Regions from separate parts of the Bacillus sp. ISL-46 genome, predicted to be linked through region 2. Evidence: riboswitches for the same ligand, from Rfam matches in the RefSeq annotation. Region 2 holds a riboswitch; each other region holds the start of a gene.

What was found. A riboswitch is a leader RNA that binds a small molecule or an ion and turns the genes downstream of it on or off. The one in region 2 is predicted to bind cobalamin.
Region 1: another riboswitch for cobalamin. It lies ahead of J7E67_RS03355 ((2Fe-2S) ferredoxin domain-containing protein); the one in region 2 lies ahead of metE (5-methyltetrahydropteroyltriglutamate--homocysteine S-methyltransferase).
Region 3: another riboswitch for cobalamin. It lies ahead of J7E67_RS05170 (ABC transporter substrate-binding protein); the one in region 2 lies ahead of metE (5-methyltetrahydropteroyltriglutamate--homocysteine S-methyltransferase).

What each region holds. Positions count from the first base shown of each region.
Region 1 is NZ_JAGGQR010000009.1:6,838-13,646, reverse strand. Features, by position in the region: gene J7E67_RS03365 (sirohydrochlorin chelatase) at 1-12, opposite strand, end outside; gene cobJ (precorrin-3B C(17)-methyltransferase) at 73-1,698, opposite strand; gene J7E67_RS03355 ((2Fe-2S) ferredoxin domain-containing protein) at 1,752-2,135, opposite strand; cobalamin riboswitch at 2,263-2,440, opposite strand; cobalamin riboswitch at 2,619-2,807, opposite strand; gene J7E67_RS03350 (VCBS repeat-containing protein) at 3,101-4,033, opposite strand; gene J7E67_RS31740 (hypothetical protein) at 4,349-4,471, opposite strand; gene J7E67_RS03345 (MATE family efflux transporter) at 4,584-5,900, opposite strand; gene nikE (nickel import ATP-binding protein NikE) at 5,996-6,805, opposite strand.
Region 2 is NZ_JAGGQR010000046.1:12,681-19,489, forward strand. Features, by position in the region: gene J7E67_RS21825 (nicotinate phosphoribosyltransferase) at 1-89, shown strand, start outside; gene J7E67_RS21830 (hypothetical protein) at 307-627, opposite strand; gene rlmD (23S rRNA (uracil(1939)-C(5))-methyltransferase RlmD) at 818-2,194, shown strand; cobalamin riboswitch at 2,589-2,769, shown strand; gene metE (5-methyltetrahydropteroyltriglutamate--homocysteine S-methyltransferase) at 3,029-5,320, shown strand; gene J7E67_RS21845 (outer membrane protein assembly factor BamB family protein) at 5,461-6,809, shown strand, end outside.
Region 3 is NZ_JAGGQR010000010.1:178,414-185,222, reverse strand. Features, by position in the region: gene ribE (riboflavin synthase) at 1-337, shown strand, start outside; partial or broken gene ribB (3,4-dihydroxy-2-butanone-4-phosphate synthase) at 397-1,020, shown strand; gene ribH (6,7-dimethyl-8-ribityllumazine synthase) at 1,046-1,516, shown strand; cobalamin riboswitch at 1,575-1,766, shown strand; gene J7E67_RS05170 (ABC transporter substrate-binding protein) at 1,960-2,925, shown strand; gene J7E67_RS05165 (FecCD family ABC transporter permease) at 2,891-3,952, shown strand; gene J7E67_RS05160 (heme ABC transporter ATP-binding protein) at 3,956-5,422, shown strand; gene cbiB (adenosylcobinamide-phosphate synthase CbiB) at 5,419-6,402, shown strand; gene cobD (threonine-phosphate decarboxylase CobD) at 6,359-6,809, shown strand, end outside.

The DNA of each region.
Region 1 (6,809 bases), on a different contig from region 2:
AATTGCTTTCAAAATATTTCCTCCCCTTTGTTTGTAAATGCCTACCTGCCAATTGACCTAGACTTCTTCCCATTACTCCCCGCAAACAGCCGCTTCGATTTTAAGGTTAGGTGTGATATCCTGGTACACAAAACCTTGAACCTCTTTGACCCGTTTAAAAAATTTATAGAAACGTTCATTTGGATAGGCCTTTTGTTTGTACTCTTGAACAATCCCCTCTATGACCCCGACAATTTGGTCCGGTGCGATTCCTTCCGCTACGATTTGGCCGGGATGTGCCGTTCTTCCGGCTACCTTTGCCCCTAAAAATAAATCAAACGCTCCCTTACGGTAGACAATGCCAATATCCTCTTTTACGGCTCCATAACAGGCCATGCCGCAGCCATTCACACCTAGTTTCAATTCTTTGGGGAGTTCAATGCCGCCAAGTCTTTCCTGCAGCTCATCGGCATAAGGGATGGAATCCTTCTTTTCTCCGTCACAAAAATCACAGGCTTTTACGGTTAATACGTCACCAACAGGAGCAATCAAAAAGTTGGCCGCCGCTAGTTTTTCAACAATCTCATCAGGCTTTGAGGTTAAAATTTGCAGCTTCATAAAATGGTCTTGTGTGTATTCCATGACACCTTCTTCTCCGACAATTTCGGAAAGAATGACCATTTGAGTCGCGGTAAATTTTTTATTGGCGACTCCAGGGCTGACCGCTACCTCAAAAATAGATTGAAAATCTTGCTTCACCAATAAACCTTGGGATGGTCCATCGTTCTCACCAAGGATCATTTGCAAGGCTTCCTCGGCCAGCTCTCTTGGCGACTCTTTCACTGAGGTTGGGGTGACTAGTTCCTTGTTTACCGGTGTTACATCTTCCATTTGCTCCAGTGCCCATGGTTCGGCTTCCTTTTGCAGTCGCTGATGCGGTTTCAACGGCTGAATTGCCTGATTTAATGTATACTTCCGCTGATAACCGCGCGGAGTGATGATCAAGCCGTCGTAGAAAAATGTGGAAGAGTTGCCAATTAAAACGGTGGTTAACATGCCAATTTCATGTTCGAGCATCTCTTGTAAATTGGTTAAGACGATCTTTTGACTATCACGGTAAGCACTCTTTACCAATCCTACAGGGGTTTCTGGCGAGCGATATTTTAGTAGAATTTTTTGAGCTTCCATGATCTGCCGTGTTCTTCTCCCGCTTTTTGGATTATATAAAGCAATCACAAAATCAGCTTGAGCGGCCGCTTCGATTCGTTTCTCGATTATGCTCCAAGGTGTCAAATGGTCACTTAAGCTGATCGTACAGGCATCATGCATGACCGGCGCGCCTAATAAAGAAGCACAGGAGTTGATGGCAGAAATGCCAGGTACCACCTCCACTTCTACCCCTGAGTCTTTTTTCCAGCCTTTTTCGATTAGCACTTCGTAAACCAGTCCTGCCATTCCATATACACCGGCATCACCGCTTGAAATGACGGCTACCGTGTAACCGAGTTCGGCCTGTTTCACTGCCTCCTGGGCCCGGCTCACTTCTTCTGTCATTCCTGTGCTGATGATTTGCTTTCCAGCTATTAATCCCTTGATTAAATCAACGTAGGTTTTGTAGCCGATGATGATATCACTTTCTTCGATGGCTTCTTTTGCCCGTCCGGTGATATGTTTTTCATCACCGGGGCCAAAACCAATAACTAATAATTTGCCTTTCACACTATTACGCCACCTTCCAAAATTTCAAACTAGAATCCAGATACTATCCGCTGTTAAATCTTTTCTTTAACAGCTTTTTGTACTCCTTCGATGCATTCCGACCCTTCTGGCTGTATGAATCCTTCTTCGGAATATTCATAGATCGCATGCTCCTGAAGGCAATGACCTTCCGCCAGATGACGCCTTACAATCGTAGCTCCCACTTCTGGCGTCACGTTTTTATACCAGGTCCCGTCTGGATAAACGATAGCAACGGGAGCGTCCTTACATCTCCCATTGCATCTCGTTCTTGTTGTATGTACGAGTGAATCTAAGTTTAAATTGGTGATTTCATTCCGAATCGCTTGTGTCGCTTCCTCCCCACCCTTTCTCATACAGCTGCTGCCGTTGCAAATGAAAACATGGTGTTTCGTCCCTTGTAAATTCCAAGTAGTCATGTCACACTCTCCTTTTCGTTTTTTACGTAAAAAAAGCACCCCTATGGACATAGGGGTGCAGAATATATACACACAAAAAAATAGCGGTGTATGATCAGCACTTCTACCTATGTTCCCGTAGGTTGATGGAAGTTATTAGGTAAAGGCAGGTCTCCTGACTTAGGTTCATCATTCCATTGCGTCTTCCCGAATTCCTTCAGTGACATCTGCAATGAACTCCCCATACAGTGGCGGGTACCGTGACGGATTTAAACCGTACTTCCCAATTAAGCACATATTCGTGCACCTATCCTAATCTATTCAATTGTTAAAATGGCTTGTTCCTTCTAAAGCTAAACTATGAGAATTAAAAATGATTTAGAATCATCAAAACGAAAAAAATCCGTTCAACATTAGTTGAACGGATAAAACGTCAGCACAAAGAAAGTTAATAAATAATCCTTTTTGTCCAAACGTTCCATCTTCTCAACCCCCGAAGAAATCGAAACTTAAAAAGCTAAGACAGGTCTCCTGACTTGTGTTTCTTCCTACTTTAGACCCTTCCCGAATCGTCAATAAATAAACGGTCCAGTGGTTTGTCTATTTCGTCCACACTTACAGTTGCGGGGACAGTTCTGGCCTTTCACCAGATTCCCTATTAAGCCCTAAGGCATCTTAACTAATAGTTAACAAATTCATATGTAATTTTAAGAGATAATAATTATACTAGTCTAACAAATAGAATATTTCAAGTGCTTTTTTAATTCCCTTATATTATTTTAGGGGATCGGCATAGCTATCGGATTTGAAAGGCTCGATAAAACGATGGTTTAAAAATTAAAAATTTTTATTCCTTTCTGATTACAAAAGGGTGTCCCTATTTTTAAGGACACCCTAGCTAATTTTTGATTAACAATTATTCCATTAGGCCTCTTATGTTAGGTGAAAAAGTTTTTGTTCATTTCTTTTATTAAAAGGTCCAATTGTTACATCTCCCCACCAAAGGTGGCCACTGTCTGTCTGTCAGGACCAAACTCCTGACCATTCCATTTCAATACAGTTTGTACATATCCCAGACTGTCCGCATTATACCTGCCAGCTATCCTTTGATACGCTTCGAGTTCATATCTATTATCCCTGTTAAAATCAATCGGGTATAAACCAGACAAAGGATTCACCCACCCATTAATAGGAGCCCTTAATATTCCTTGGGGGTTATAGATTTCCGATAAATATTCCTTCCCCTTATAAATAAGGTCAAGAATATACTTTTCTCTAAGACGATAACTGATTACCTTTGCTTTGTATTGATTTTCATATGTCACATCGTACTTATAGGAATCATTGAATGCATCTGAATCAAATATTTGTCTAATTTGACCGTTCATATAAGAAAAAATATACGCATAGACCGTGCCGGCGCTTCCTCCGGTGTCAATAACCACTAAAATACCTTCCCCCTTTTTGCCTGTCAAATCACCTAGAAAAAGTGTGGGGTTGTATCCTGAGTTATTTTTAAAATGGATGTGATCATAGTGATGTGTTCTCCCATTTTGGACAACCAATGTGATATCTTTCCAAAATGGACTATCAGGAGTTTTATATGCCGTAAGATAAACATTATCCTTTATCCCGTCTCCGTCAATATCACCCCTCTTTACTGTTACGATGGCTGGACTATTAGTATCTATCTGTCTTGAATCAGCTGATTGCAGTCCGGCCCGTATTTCAAAAAGTTTGTGCTTTGAAGGATAAGGATTGGGAAAGGACAAAGCCAGATCAATTGTTTGCAGTGCTTCATTTGTTAATCCAGCTCTTGCCTGCGTTTTAGCCAAACAGTACCAATAATAGGGATGATTCGTCTCACGTATTTTTGTGTAATAATGATGGAGCTCTTTATTGAAGTCATTGGTGTCCATTTACAACCCACCTGTCTTATTATTCTCCATATATACTTATGTACGAATTCACAGGAGCATTCCAAGGTCCGTTTTCCATAGGTTATCGTCTCGTAGGTTCCATCTTTTTTCCATAAAAAAAAGCAGGTACCTGAGCTATTACTAGCCATTACCTGCTTTTTCGTGAAGTTCCACTAGATATCAGTTTTATCACCCAACAAGTCTAATGGAGAATTGTCTCCAACGTTCTCTAGCAGCGGAGTTTCTACCGCTACACCTAAATTTTTTAGTAGTTTAGCAATGGTTTTCATACCACTAAGGGGATTAATTTTGGTTTCATAAGAATCTTGAATGCCATGTTTCTAAATGGGTAGCCCCAACGACATGGAAGACATTCGGACGATCAATCAGGAATTTTAAGGCGACAAAGTCTTTATCCATTGTTAATTCATAGAGCATTCGTTTGAGCCCCTTGATCCTTCCTCTATAGATATTTCATTTGTATGCCTGGCTATTTTTTATTCCTCCTTGTTACATGACAAATGATTCAATTCAAAAGTAGCTGTAATTTTCAGATTCCTTTGTTTATAGATAATAATCTTTTATTTAATCTAGGAGTATACATGATCAAGAATCCAGAACGCCCAAAAGTGTATAGAATGAAAGCCAGCCATAGGCCATGATTATGCCAGATAGGTGTTGCCGTAATTTGTATAAGGATATAGGCGATCATTGCGTAAATCATAGAGTTTCGAACGGGAGCAATTTCAGTTGCACCTGTGAAGGCACCATAAATGACAAGGCCAAAACACGCGGCAAACGGGTATAGAATAAGCCATGTTCCATATGTAGTTGAAAGTTCGATTACACTTGGTAGATTGGTAAAAAGCGCAATAATTTGTTTTTGAAATAATCCATATATACAAGCTATCACAAAAGCCGTAATCACCGACCATTGTTTTGATAAAGTAAGTGTTTTTTTATATAAATCCTTGTCGTTTGCTCCTACCGCTTTGCCGACAAGAATACTCGTAGCGTTAGCAAACCCCTCAAAGAAATAAGCCATAATGTAATGAATTTGAAATAGAACAGCATTGGCCGCTAAAAAGTTTGTACCAAACGAAGCACCTTTTGCTGTAAACATATTAAAAACGACTAATAAACAAATCGTTCGAATAAACAAATCCTTATTAACGTTAAACATCTTTTTCATAGACTGTGTATCTATAAGTTCTTGAAAGGATGGTAACCTCCATTCAAACGGTGATGCCTTCATCACAATGAACATCCCTAATATAAAGGCTGTCACTTCAGCAATCAAAGCGGCAGCAGCAACCCCTTTTACAGCAAAAGAAAAGACATGGACAAAAAGAATGGCCAATATCATATTCAAAACATTCATTAACACCTGTAAACATAAAGATTCTTTAATCTTTGCCATCCCCATTAACCAGCCAAGGATAACATAGTTCAGTAGTGTAAAGGGTGCTCCCCAAATTCTAATTCGAAAATATTCAGCTGCAAACTTACTGACATCAGAATCGTTTGAAAACAATATCAAAGCTACATATTCAATCGGCCATTGTAAGAGAATAAAACACACCCCAACCACAACAGCTAATAAAAATGGACGCGATAAAGCAAGTATTCCTTGGGCTTGATCGCTTGCCCCATTCGCTTGTGCGGCAAAAGCAGATGTACTAACCCGTAAAAAACCGAATACCCAATACAAGGTATTAAAAATAAGAGTCCCGACTGCAACTCCTCCAATATATGCCGCATCAGGAAGCTGTCCCACAACGGCTGTGTCTACAGCACCTAACAAGGGCGTTGTCATGGTCGAGATCGTTAAGGGAATCGCCAAAGTGAGGTACGCACGATGATTCATTAGGAATTTCCTCCTTCTATCAATACAAATAAGAACAATAGCCCCGATTTTGCAAATGAAATCGAGGCATTCGAAAAGTGTTTATAATGTTTAAATTAAACAGGTCTAACCGAACGAAAACGAGGGTGCTCGGCCAGCATTGAATCTCTCATCTTATTTACTACAGGATGTTCTGAAGAAAAAAACTGTTTTTTTGCATCGTAAAGCTCGACCAATTCTCCTTTTTCTAGTACACCTAATCTATCACTAATCGTATAGGCAGCTTTAATATCATGCGTAATAAAGAGATATGATAACCCGAAGTCTGCTTTTAACTCCTTGAGTAATTCTAAAATAAGGGTTTGATTCACCATATCTAGACTACTGACAGATTCGTCTAAGACAATCAGCTTTGGCTTGAGTGAGATGGCTCTTGCAATATTGATTCTTTGCAATTGGCCACCGCTAAATTGATTAGGATATTTTTTTAAGTCGTCTTCACTTAGCCCTACCCTTTCTAATAATTCAATAACGGTTCGTTTTTGCTCAGCAACTGTTAGCTTTTCATAGTTTTCTAGCGGCTCTGCAATAATTCGTTCGGCCGTCATTCGAGGGTTAACCGATGAGTATGAGTCCTGAAATACAGCTTGAAGATCACGACGGATTTTTTGACGACTATGCTTATCTGCGGTATATATATCATGCCCTCGAAACAGAACCTGTCCACATTGCGGCCGTTCCAGACCAAGAATCACTCTTCCTAAGGTACTTTTACCAGCTCCGCTCGTACCAAGCAAACCTAAACAGGTTCCTTCCTCAATAGAGAGAGAAATGTCGGAAAGTGTTTTTTTAGAGCGATCTTTCCAGTTGAAAAACGTTGGAGATCCAAAGCTATGGGTTACTTCATTTACTTGTAATAAACTCATTTTT
Region 2 (6,809 bases):
ATCCAGTTGACTTGAGTCAAAAATGCTGGGATAACAAGATGAGAAATATTGAAGAGGTTAAAGACAAGGTAGAGGCAATGAAAAGGTAACGATCAGGCGTTCTTTTAATAAAAAAAGGGCAGACTTAAGAGGTTTTATTTCCCTTTTGAGTCTGCCCTTCGTTTATTTTTGTTTAAAGAAATCGACAAAGGCATGGAAAATTTCGATACCCTGGTAGGTAAGCATACTTGCGGCTGATAGTGAAAAGAAGCCAATGATTACAAAGCGGATCCACATTTTAATTTCCTCCCTTATTATGGTGTTAGCTTATGATTCGGGAGGATGGATCACATAGTTTGATTGATGAAAGATGGGAATGAGAAAAATAAAGCTTTTGTGAAAACTTATGAACAAATAAATCAGTGGAGTTAGTGCTGCTGAAAGGATGATCGTAAGGATAAAGTGAGTTTGTATAACAACGGGCAGCTTTTTTTCATCGTTCCATTGGTCTTTCACCGCTCCATCATCTACGTTGATGATGGCTTTGATATTAGCGTGGGAGTGAGGAAGTGAGTAGGAAAAATGGATAAAGGTGAAAGTAAGGAAGGCAAGGAGTAACGGAATGGAAAGGTTTTTTAGCATCTTCATCAATATCCTCTCCTTCCCAAAAATGAGATTGTTTTAATCATATACACTTTTATTATATTTGAAAACAAAAATATTCTGACAATTTTCGTAGTCTTATTGAAAAAAAGGCTTTTGTCCATTAACAGGTTTCGCAATCAGTCATGCTTTGTGTTACAATCTTAGCAGTCAAAACGAGCAAAGGAAGAAACGTATGAGCAGAATAGTACCGGTTAATAAAAATGATTACATAGATGTAGTTTTTGAAGATTTAACCCATGACGGAGCGGGTGTGGCCAAGGTTGATGGGTACCCGTTATTTGTCTCGAACGGACTGCCGGGCGAAAAGGCAAAAGTGAAGGTGATTAAGACAGGCAAAGGGTACGGCTTTGGGCGATTGGTCGAGCTTTATGAAAAAAGCCCGTTCCGAGTCGATATTGAGAGCGGTGATATCCATAAATTTGGCGGCTGCCAGCTCGAGCACATCAGCTATGAAGGTCAGCTGAAATATAAAGAAAACCAGGTCCGTCAGGTGCTCACACGGATCGGTAAACTGGAGGATGTTGTTGTTCATCCGATTCTGGGGATGGACCATCCCTTGCATTACCGCAACAAAGCCCAGGTACCTGTTGGAGAGAAGGACGGCAAATTGATTGCTGGCTTCTATAGACCGAGGAGCCATGAAATTGTTGATACGAATGAGAGTGTCATTCAATTGCCTGAAATTAATGAAGCGGTTCAGACGGTAAAGGAAATATGCAGCGAGCTAGGGATTCGTGCGTATCACGAGGAATCTCATAAAGGTGTACTCAGACACATTATGGCTCGTTATGGTCAGCAGACGGGAGAGCTCATGGTAGTAATTATCACGAGGACGGCGGATCTTCCTCAGAAAAATCAGCTGGTTGAGCAAATTGTTGCGCGGCTCCCGAAGGTAAAGTCAATCGTCCATAATGTCAATTCGAAGCGCACAAACGTCATCATGGGGGAAAAAACGACAGTTTGGTGGGGGAATGAAGTCATCTATGACTATATCGGGGATGTGAAATTTGCCATTTCTGCACTGTCCTTTTACCAAGTAAACCCTGTTCAAACAAAGGTGTTATATGATAAGGCGCTTGAATATGCGGACCTTAGCGGTGAAGAAAGCGTCATTGATGCTTACTGTGGAATCGGAACGATTTCTCTATTTTTAGCACAAAAAGCAAGGAAAGTATTCGGCGTAGAAGTTGTTCCAGAGGCAATAGAGGATGCTAAGCGGAATGCAGCGTTAAATGAGATGACGAATACAGAGTTTGCTGCAGGGGAAGCGGAGGTTGTTATACCAAAGTGGTATAAGGAAGGTAATGTCGCCGATGTTTTGGTTGTTGACCCGCCGCGCAAAGGCTGTGACGAGGCCTTGCTGCAGACCATTATTGAGATGAAACCGAAAAAGGTCGTTTATGTATCGTGTAATCCAGCCACCCTAGCAAGAGATTTACGGATATTGGAGGACGGAGGATACAAAACGGTGGAAGTGCAGCCGGTCGATATGTTTCCGATGACCACGCATGTGGAAGCGGTCGCGAAGATTGTATTAAAAAACCTTTAAATCACACTGGATAAAGGGACTAAGATGAATAGTGGGTTAGATGCTGTCTGGGAGAAACCAGCCAATGGCATCTAGCCCTTTTATATAATTAACAAAATTATACAAACTTCGGGGATTGACAGATTTTTTATACATTAATGTGGATTTTAAATATCAAACAGGAATAAGCATATGGACTAGAAATATAACCGTAAAGATCATTGCCATGATTCGGTGGGACTTTTTTCGAAACCCTGATGCTTTTTTGTGGTAAGTACCCAGCAAACAAAGTGACCAAAAGAAATAAAAGGATGTATAACCCAGCAACATCTTGATATGACCATATAATCATGCTGAATACTTTTCAGAAAATTATGTACTTCATATTATTAATATGCTATAGTTAGTGAAAATTACATATCGTGTAAGAATTGGTGCCAAGCTAAGGCTTGGCTTAAAAGGGAAGAACGGTGTAATTCCGTCGCTGTCCCGCAACTGTAAATCGGAGTGAATCACAAATACCACTGTCAAATGATGGGAAGGTGTGAGGAGCAATGATGATAAGCCAGGAGACCTGCCAAATTCTAGTACACACCAGATACCTACGTGGAAATAGGTGGTGACAGTCATTTGTACGACAAACGAGTTATGAGCAGCGATGTTTATGCATATTTTTATAAGCATACCTTTAACTTGATTGTAAAGCCATTTCCATTTTGTGGAGATGGCTTTTTTGTTGTATAGGAGATTATCAAATCATTTATTTTGGATAACGTGAACTAGTTCTCTGAATCCAGCTCCAGCGCCTTTTGTTCTATTTGGGAATATGTAAATTTAAAACAGGAGGAATGTAAAATGAATTTAGTAAGTACTGCTATTGGTTACCCGTACATTGGTGATAATCGGGAGTGGAAACGTTGTGTAGAATCTTTTTGGAAGGGTGCGATATCAGAGGAGCAATTTATTTTCGAGATGAAAACGAATCGCTTGAATAATTTGAAGCGCCAGCAATCATTAGGCTTAGAGTTACTAACAGTTGGGGATTTTACCATTTATGACCGTATGCTTGACCATGCGGCAATGTTCGGATTGATCCCAAATCGTTATAAGTGGACAGGTAGTGAAGTCGATCTAACCACTTATTATGAAATGGCCCGTGGGGCAAGCCATGTTGTGGCTTGTGAGATGACAAAGTGGTTTAACACAAACTATCACTACATTGTACCTGAGTATGAAGGCAAGTCATTACAATTAACCAAAAACTACATTTTAGATTATTTTGAAGAGGCCAAAGAGGAATTAGGTCTTATTACAAAGCCTACAATAATCGGTCCTTTTACTTTTGTTAAATTAACGAAAGGATACGATGCCAAAACCAAAGCATTGTTTATTTTAAAACTCTTACCGTTATATGCTCAAGTATTCCAGCAACTTGTAGAGGCTGGGGCACAGTGGATTCAAGTGGAAGAACCAGCACTAACCCTTTCCCTAACAGCAGATGATGTAAAACTAGTGCAAGAAATTTACAAACAGTTAGCAGAAGAAGTACCGGCTGCACAAATCATGTTGCAAACCTATTTTGAAGGACTATCAGCGTATGAAGAGCTGTCTCAATTACCTGTTGCAGGGATTGGTCTTGATTTCATACATGGTGCCGAAGAGAATATGGCTTCACTTCGAAAACACGGGTTCCCACAAGACAAAGTATTAGGAATTGGTATCGTAAATGGACGTGATATTTGGCGGGCGAATTTGGCTGAAAAAGCAATGAATACAAAAGCTATTTTATCATTAAGCGGGGTAAAAGAAGCTTGGATTCAGTCTTCATGTAGTTTACAGCATGTACCTGTGACGACGAAGGCTGAAACGCGTCTAGATGCGACATTAACAAATGCTTTGTCATTTGCCGATGAGAAAATTGTTGAGTTAGCACATATCACATCCTATTTTCGTGACGAGAACTGGACTGGAAATAAGAGCGTATCACAAAGTATGATAGCGACTGAAGCATTAGAGCAGCATAAGGCGAGGAAAAATGCACGTGTGAAAGAGCTGGTATCACAAGTAAAGCCAGAGCATTTTACCCGTCCATTGACGTTTAACGAACGCCAGCCTTTGCAGAAAGAGGCATTACATTTACCGGATTACCCAACCACAACCATTGGCAGCTTCCCTCAGTCAGATCAAGTAAAACGGACACGTACAGCATGGCGTAAAAAGGAAATTACAGACGCTGAGTATGCAGCGTTTCTAAAAAGTGAAACAGCCCGTTGGATTCAAATTCAAGAAGAAATAGGACTGGATGTTTTAGTGCATGGTGAATTTGAGCGGACGGATATGGTTGAGTACTTTGGAGAAAAGCTAGAAGGTTTTGCCTTTACAGAAAAAGCATGGGTTGTATCCTATGGTTCACGTTGTGTCAAACCACCAATTATTTATGGTGACGTCGAGTGGACAGCCCCAATGACCGTGAAGGAAGTAGAAGCGGCACAGCAATTAACGTCTAAGTATGTGAAAGGGATGTTAACAGGTCCTATCACAATCTTAAATTGGTCTTTTGTCCGCGATGATATTTCACGTGAACAAGTAGCCAACCAACTAGCCTTAGCACTAAGAGAAGAGATTCAAGCTTTAGAAGATGCAGGCATTGCCATTATTCAAGTGGATGAACCGGCATTACGTGAAGGATTGCCATTACGCAAAGAAAAATGGGCTGATTATTTAGCATGGGGGGTAAATGCCTTTAAGTTAGCAACTTCTAGTGTGAAGAATGAAACACAAATCCATACACATATGTGCTATTGCGAGTTTAATGACTTTATTGAGCCGATTCGTGCCCTTGACGCAGATGTGATTTCAATCGAAACGTCTAGAAGTCATGGGGAGTTGATTCAATCTCTTAAAAAAAATCCATATGAACTTGGTATTGGTTTAGGAGTGTATGATATTCATAGTCCACGTGTACCAAGTCTAGAAGAAATCAATGCGATTTTAAACGATAGTTTAGAAATTATTTCAAAAGAACAGTTCTGGGTGAATCCAGATTGTGGTTTAAAAACACGTCATGAAGAAGAAACCATTGCATCGCTAAAAAATATGGTGTCAGCCGCTCGGAAACTACGCCAGCAGCAACAACAAACTGTTTAAATCTAAGCTTAACAATTAAATTAAGGGCCTTTTCCATTTTTGGAAAGGCTCTTTGGTTTGTTTAATTAACTGAACATCACCACGTAGGTATATGTGCATAAAATGATTAGTGCACGAAAATGGAGGTGTGATGTTCAAATATGATGTATTTCAATCATTACTATAGAAATAACCCTTACAATACGTATGTGCCGATATCAGAGTTAAGCAGGGTAGGAGCAAAGGTTACTTGGGATGAAAAACAAAAGGTTTTTAGAGTCACAAGTGATTATCATCTATTAAAGGTTGAAAACCAACAATTAAGGCAGAGGATAACAGAATTAACGGCGCTGGTAACGAATCGTGGCTTAAGGGCTAATGATCAAAACTGGGAAATGCACTTAGCTGACCAGGGAAATACCAATTATTCAACTGCTACAATGCCAGTAGATTTGACGTTATTATCATTAAAGAAAGATCCATTTAATAATGCATCTAAACTGTTTAGTGTAAATCAGAATCAGCTGTACTCTGCTGAACGAATTTCGAAAAAAATACTCTCTGCAACCGACTTGGACACCTATAAAGAGAGATGGAATTTTTCAACAGAAGACGAGAATGGATTTCTTGATTTGATAGCAAGAGACGGAGTGGTATACGCTTCAACCATGACTAATATTTATGCCATTCAGGATAACGGAACCTCTCCACTGACACTTTGGACCGTTGATAGCTTTGCGAATCGTCTAATACTTGACCAAAATACATTATTTTATTACACCAGAACCACCGAGGGTCTGGATGCGATTGGTACAGTAGATATAACAACGGGTCAAAAGAAATGGAGTTATCCCCTTAAATTCCAAGAGCTAATCGAAGGAGTTTTTGCTGCTGGCGGAAATAGACTGTATGCAAATATACGGAATCCAGTGCAAATGACATCCAAAATGTATGCATTCGATACGTCCACAGGAACTGTTCTTTGGACATTTGATCTTGATTCAAGCTTGCCTATTTACGGAGCTCCTGTCTATAAAGATGAGAAGCTTTACTTCGAAACAAAACCGGCGACAACAAGAAACATTTGGGCATTGGATGCAGCAAGTGGAAAAACATTATGGAAGTATAGTCCAACGGGTATGTTTACACAGCCTCTTTCTGTAACGGATGAGTCTTTAATTGTCCTGGATGAGATCAATATCATGGCGATTGATAAAAATACTGGAGTACAAAAATGGAAGACCATGTACGCAGAGCAGTTCGTTGCCGGGGGACTACAGACCATTAGAGGGTCAAGCGGTATGGTCGTAGCCTCAGACAGAATTATTTTGGGAAATTACAACAAGATAAAATTCTTTAATTCAGCAACTGGGCAGCTTATTTATTCAACTCTTCAGCTTACACCTACTACAGGCGCATCTGGTCTACGCCCAATCGGTGTCATCAAAGACACAATTTTTGTAACCGAGACGAATCAATTTCTCTATACGTACGCCGTGCCCAAACCAAG
Region 3 (6,809 bases), on a different contig from region 2:
TAAAAGTAAACAGTCCTTCGAAAATGCGGTCTACTATGAGATTGAAGCGGAGCAGGAATTATTAAAATATGTCATCTTAAGAGGCTCTATCACGGTAGATGGGACAAGTTTGACTGTTTTTGCGGTAACAGAAAATAGTTTTACACTATCGATCATCCCCCATACATTATCGGAAACGATTTTGGGACTAAAAGGGTCAGGGGATATCGTTAATCTAGAATGCGATATGATTGGTAAATACGTTGGACATTTTATCAAAAACCTTTCAAGTGATACAGCGCAAAAGCGTAAGACAGGGATAACGGCACAATTTTTAGCAGACAATGGCTTTAATTAAATGATGGTTGGAAAAGTCTAGTTTTAATTGGTTTGTAATTTTGAAAGGAGAGATGTGGCGTGTTTAATACGATTGACGAAGCTCTTGCTGATTTAAAAGAAGGAAAGGTTGTTATTGCCTGCGATGATGAGAACAGGGAAAATGAAGGGGACTTTATTTCTCTTGCTGAAAAAGCAACGCCTGAGGTTATAAATCTTATGGCCACTCACGGAAGAGGTCTAATCTGTGTTCCCATTGACGAGGCATTAGCTCAAAAGCTCGACTTACATCCAATGGTTTCCAAGAACACGGATCCAAATCGAACAGCTTTTACCGTAAGCATTGACCATAAATTTTCTACCACTGGCATTTCTGCATTTGAACGTTCAGCAACGGTGTTGAGTATGGTTGACCCGGAATCAAAAGCATCTGATTTTTTAAGACCAGGGCATATGTTTCCGCTAATTGCTAAAAAAGGCGGAGTCTTGAGCAGAACGGGGCATACAGAAGCAGCTGTAGACCTTGCAATTTTATGCGGTGCCAAGCCTGCTGGTGTCATTTGTGAAATCATGAATGACGATGGCACGATGGCACGTGTCCCCCAACTGCGTAAAATTGCTGATAAGCTAAACATTAAAATGATAACGATTAAAGATTTAGTAGAATACCGAAACAACAAGGAAAACTTAGTTAAGCGGGAAGTTTAAAACAAATTTAGGAGGCATACTCATGGGTAATATTTTTGAAGGAAATTTAGTTGGCTCAGGATTAAAAGTTGGAATCGTGGTTGGACGTTTTAATGAATTCATTACAAGTAAATTATTAGGCGGTGCACAGGATGCACTTAAAAGACATGGCGTCAGTGAGACAGACGTAGATATTGCCTGGGTACCAGGTGCATTTGAGATTTCATTAATTGCCCAAAAAATGGCTAATAGCAAAAAATATGATGCAGTTATCACGCTCGGCACAGTCATTCGCGGCTCTACTCCACATTTTGACTTTGTTTGTAATGAAGTGGCAAAAGGGGTTTCCGCAATTAATTTAAGTAGTGGCATTCCGGTCATTTTTGGAGTGTTAACCACGGATTCTATTGAACAAGCGATTGAGCGTGCCGGAACAAAAGCAGGTAATAAAGGTTGGGACGCAGCATCGGCAGCTATTGAAATGGCAAATTTATGCAGAACGATTGAACTATAAAATTATTGCAAAAAACATATACAAATCATTCCACCTTTTCTATAATGAATTTAACAAAAAATATTTTTAAAAATTAGGTGCTAAATCTTTACGAAAGATTTTCAGCTTAAAAGGGAAGTTTGGTATAAGCCAACGCGGTCCCGCCACTGTAAATGAGAGCAACCTATATGGTGCCACTGTCGAATTCGATGGGAAGGCATAGGAAGCGATGATCATGAGCCAGGAAACCTGCCTAATTCTTGTGCGCCAATAAACCTACGAGGATAGGAAGGTGTTGAAGGCTAGACTCCTTTTACTTTTCACTAGTAATTGAATCTAATCATACCAACATCTCCATTAACAGTGTGGAGATGTTTTTTTGTTGTTATCCAAGCAATTGTGTTTAGCACAAGAGGAATTATTTTTTGTTACATAAGGTAATTACACAGAAAGCAGGGAGAAAAATGAAAAAATTGTATTCATTGCTGTTAGTAGTATTATTGACAGTAGGAGTTTTAGCAGGATGTGCTGAAAAGAAAGACGAAGTTAACGAAGAAAATAAAACTAGTGTAGAAAAGAAAACAGCGGAAATAACCTATCCAGTTACACTTACTGATGCTGCCAAAACTAAAGTTATCATCGAAAAGAAACCTGAAAAGATCGTTTCACTAATTCCAAGTAATACAGAAATTGCATTTGCATTAGGACTTGACAAAGAAGTGGTGGGAGTGTCTGATTTCGATAATTATCCGGAAGCAGCGACGAAAAAAGAAAAAATCGGCGGACAGGAAATAAACTTAGAAAAAATCATTTCCTTAAAACCAGATTTAGTGCTAGCACATGCATCGTCCGCTCATAATTCTGAAGCAGGGCTTCAGCAGCTTAAAGATGCTGGAATTACCGTTTTGGTTGTTAATGATGCGCAAAATTTTGACCAAGTTTATGATTCCATTGATATGATTGGGAAAGCTACCGGTGAAACAGCGAAAGCCGATGAGATGATTAAAGGGATGAAGGATAAATTGGCCGAAATTAAAGCAAAGGCTGGGGAAATAAAAGAAAAGAAAAAGGTATTAGTTGAAGTTTCACCCGCTCCAGAAATTTATACACCTGGCAAGAATACCTTTATGGATCAAATGCTAAATATAATTAATGCGGAAAACATCGCAAATGATCAAGAAGGCTGGATTAAAATTGATCAAGAGGCGATGATTAAACGCAATCCAGATGTAATCCTGACTACCTATGGATACTATGTCAAAAATCCGGCGGAACAAGTTTTAACTAGAAAGGGCTGGGAAACGGTCAACGCTGTAAAAAATAAGCATGTAGTCGATGTGGATTCTGATCGCGTGACTCGCTCAGGCCCTCGGATCGTTGAAGGAGTAGAAGATCTTGCAAAGGCTGTCTATCCTGAGATTTTTAAATAATAAATATTTAGCCTATATAATAGCTGGAATGTTCCTTGTTCTAGCTTTTTTATTAGGGATTTCAATTGGAACAGTTTCGGTTCCAATCTTAACAATTATTAAGATTATCAGTGCTAAATTATTTGGGGTTATTTCATTGGAGACAATTGACCCTATGTATTCAAGTATTGTCCTTAACATTCGCTTACCTAGAGTGATTTTATCTGGTCTTGTCGGGGCTTCTCTTGCTATTGCAGGGGCAGTCTTCCAAGGTCTGCTAAGAAATCCGTTAGCAGATCCTTATACATTGGGTGTATCCTCCGGGGCGTCAGTTGGAGCGGTGTTGACACTGTTTTTCCATCTATCTATTCCTTTTATTGGTTCCTTCACATTACCATTGCTAAGTATTTTATTTTCCTTTTTAACCATCTTTTTAGTCCTTACTTTCGCCAGTAAAATAGAGCGTTCGATGAGAGTGGAAACGATTATTTTAACAGGGATAATTTTTAGCTCCTTCTTAGGGGCAATTATTTCGCTGATGATTGCGCTTACTGGAGATGAGTTGAGGCAAATTATTGGCTGGCTATTAGGAAGTGTATCGATGAGAGGCTGGGAGTACATAAAGATCATTTTGCCATTTTTTATCATTGGCTCAGGCCTGCTGATTTTTAATGCAAAGGAACTAAACGCCATGTCGTTTGGTGAAGAGCGGGCACAGCATTTAGGGGTCAATGTTCAAAAAAGAAAGCTAATTATTTTAACAGCTGGCTCTATTTTAACAGGAGCGGCAGTTGCGGTGTCAGGTACCATTGGTTTTGTCGGGCTAGTGATTCCACATTTATCAAGATTATTATGGGGTCCCGATCACCGGCACCTCCTTCCGTTATCAATCATAACAGGAAGCGGTTTTTTAATCTTAGCTGACCTAATTTCAAGAACAATCATATCTCCTACAGAATTACCCATTGGTGTCATCACGGCTTTAATTGGTGCACCGGTATTTGCAATAATCCTGCTCCAAAGAAAAAGAACGGAAAGAAGTGGTTAAAGGATGCTTAGTGTTCAACAGATTTCCGGTGGATACTCGAGTGAAGCGGTTCTGAAAGACATTTCTTTTGATGTGGAAAAGGGAGAATTATTCGGGATATTGGGGCCGAATGGAAGTGGAAAGACAACCCTTTTAAAAATGCTTAGTGGAATTTTACCAATCCAAAAGGGTGAGATTTTTATCAATCGGAAACGGCTGCAGGAATACAAAGCAAAACAGCTGGCCCAAATTATTGCCGTTCTTTCACAACATTCATCACAATCTTTCTCATACACCGTAAAAGAGACCGTCTCGCTTGGCCGTTATGCACATCAAAAGGGGTTGTTTCAAACCTGGAGTAAAGCCGATGAAGAGGTTGTCCAACGAGTAATGAAGCAAATTGGTGTTTCCAGATTCCAAAATAAAAATATTCAGGAATTATCAGGCGGTGAAAAACAAAGAGTATTTCTCGCCCAAGCTTTGGCCCAAGAGCCTGAAATACTATTGTTAGATGAACCCACTAACCATTTGGATTTGTCGTATCAAAAGGAATTGTTAGATTTCTTAAAACAATGGACGTCAGAAAATGGATTAACAGTCATCTCCATTTTTCACGATTTAAACCTTGCCGGGCTTTATTGTGATCGATTGCTCCTTCTCGAAAATGGCAGGATAAATATTGATCATATTCCTAATGAGGTGCTGCGGGAAGATCGAATAAGAGATGTGTATCATACAGACATTCAAAAACATCCCCATCCTAAAGTCGCTGCACCGCAGATGGTTTTACTGCCAAAAGTGAATCACGAAGTTGTCGATTTTGACCTAGATGAGTCGATGCTGAATATTTCAGAAGAATTTATCGAGTTAACATCCCCCATGCCATTAAGGACAATGTCATCTGGGGTGATTGGTTCGGGAACGGGATGGCACCAAACATTTGTGAACCGCCATGTTCACAAGGATTACAGCTGTAGTGACTATCGTATAGAAATGACCTCATTTTTAAAATCAAACGGGTTTGAACCGTCGGAAACTGTTGGCATGATGACCGCAGTTGTCCTCGAAGATGTAGTTTACAAGCGGTTTGAACATAATAGCTTCTCGGTATTTGCTGTTGTGACAGCTGGGGTGGGAAATGCAATTGATGCTTCGAAAAGTGAGCTGCATTCATTTGATATGATACCTGGTACGATTAATACATGGATTTTTGTGAACGGTGAGTTGACAGAGGAAGCTTTCATACAATGCATCATGACCGCAACTGAAGCGAAGGTTAAGGCATTGAATGATCTAAAGGTAATCGATGAAGTCACCGGAACGATCGCCACCGGTACATCGACAGATAGTATCTTAATTGCTGCTACTCAAACAGGTGAAGTATTAGAATTTGCGGGAACGATTACCCCGTTAGGCAAGCTTATTAGCAAGGCAGTTTATCAGTGCACGATCGAAGCGATTCAAAAATCCAGCAAGAGAAAATGCAAATGATCGTTCATCATTTAATCTCAATCACAGTTGCCTATATTATTGACCTGTTTATTGGGGATCCACCCGATTGGCCCCACCCTGTAAGATGGATTGGAACGATGATAACATTTCTTGAAAAACGTTGGAATAATGGTAAGTCTAAGCGGTGGAAAGGGGTGGCCATGCTCCTTTTTATCTTACTCTTAGTTTTTTTCGTCGTTTTGTTATTAGTTTTAATAGGATATTGGATTCATCCTTTTGTTGGAATTTTAGTGGAAGGTATGATTATTTCTACAACCATTGCTCAAAAAAGCTTGAAGGTGGCTTCTCTAGAAGTCTATCGTCCATTAATAGAAGGGGACCTTCCTGAAGCTAGGAAAAAACTATCCTATATTGTTGGCCGTGATACAGATTCCTTGGATGAGAGTGAAATCGCTCGCGGCACGATTGAGACTGTGGCCGAAAATACTAGTGATGGGGTGACGGCCCCCTTGTTTTGGGCACTGATTGGCGGAGCCCCGCTGGCGATGGTTTATCGCGCAACCAATACATGTGATTCGATGGTGGGCCACATGAACGCTAGATATAAAGAGTTTGGCTGGGCGTCTGCAAAATGGGATGATGTGATGAGCTGGGTTCCAAGTCGATTAACTGGGATCATCATGCTGATAGGAAAACGTCCCGTAAGGATGCCTTATAGAAAAGCTTGGACGATTTTATTCCGTGATGCGAAAAAGCATCCGAGCCCAAACAGCGGCTGGGGTGAAGCGGCTGTCGCAGCTATTTTAGGGATACAGCTTGGCGGAATCAATTATTATAAAGGATTGATATCGAACCGGGCAAAAATGGGTGAACCCATTCAGTCCATCCAAACGGAACATATCATCAAGGCCAATCAAATTCTTAGCAAAACGGTCTTTTTATTTTTATTATTTTTATGGATAGGGGGAATGGTCCTTGAATTGGCCGTCACATGGCTCGAATCCTCAATATTTATATGAGGCAATGGGCCTTGCACTCCCGTTGCAGTATATTGATTTTAGCGCAAATATCAATCCACTTGGCCCGCCATCTACTTTGAAAGAAAAATGGCCGGATTTTTTTCAAGAAATTAATGTTTATCCAGATCCTTATGCAACACAGCTGAAGGAAAGGATTGCAAAATCGCAGCAGACCCCGATCGATACAATCCTAATTGGAAATGGAGGAGCAGAGCTTATTACGCTGCTTGCCCGTATGCTTGCCGGCAAAAAAGTAGTTATTGTGGAACCAACATTTTCGGAATATGAACAAGCATGTCGGGCAAACAAATGTGAAATTGTCTACCATCAACTAGTGGAGCCCAATTTTGAATTGAATTCGGTCAATTTACACTCGAATTTGATGGATGCAGATGCTTTGTTTTTGT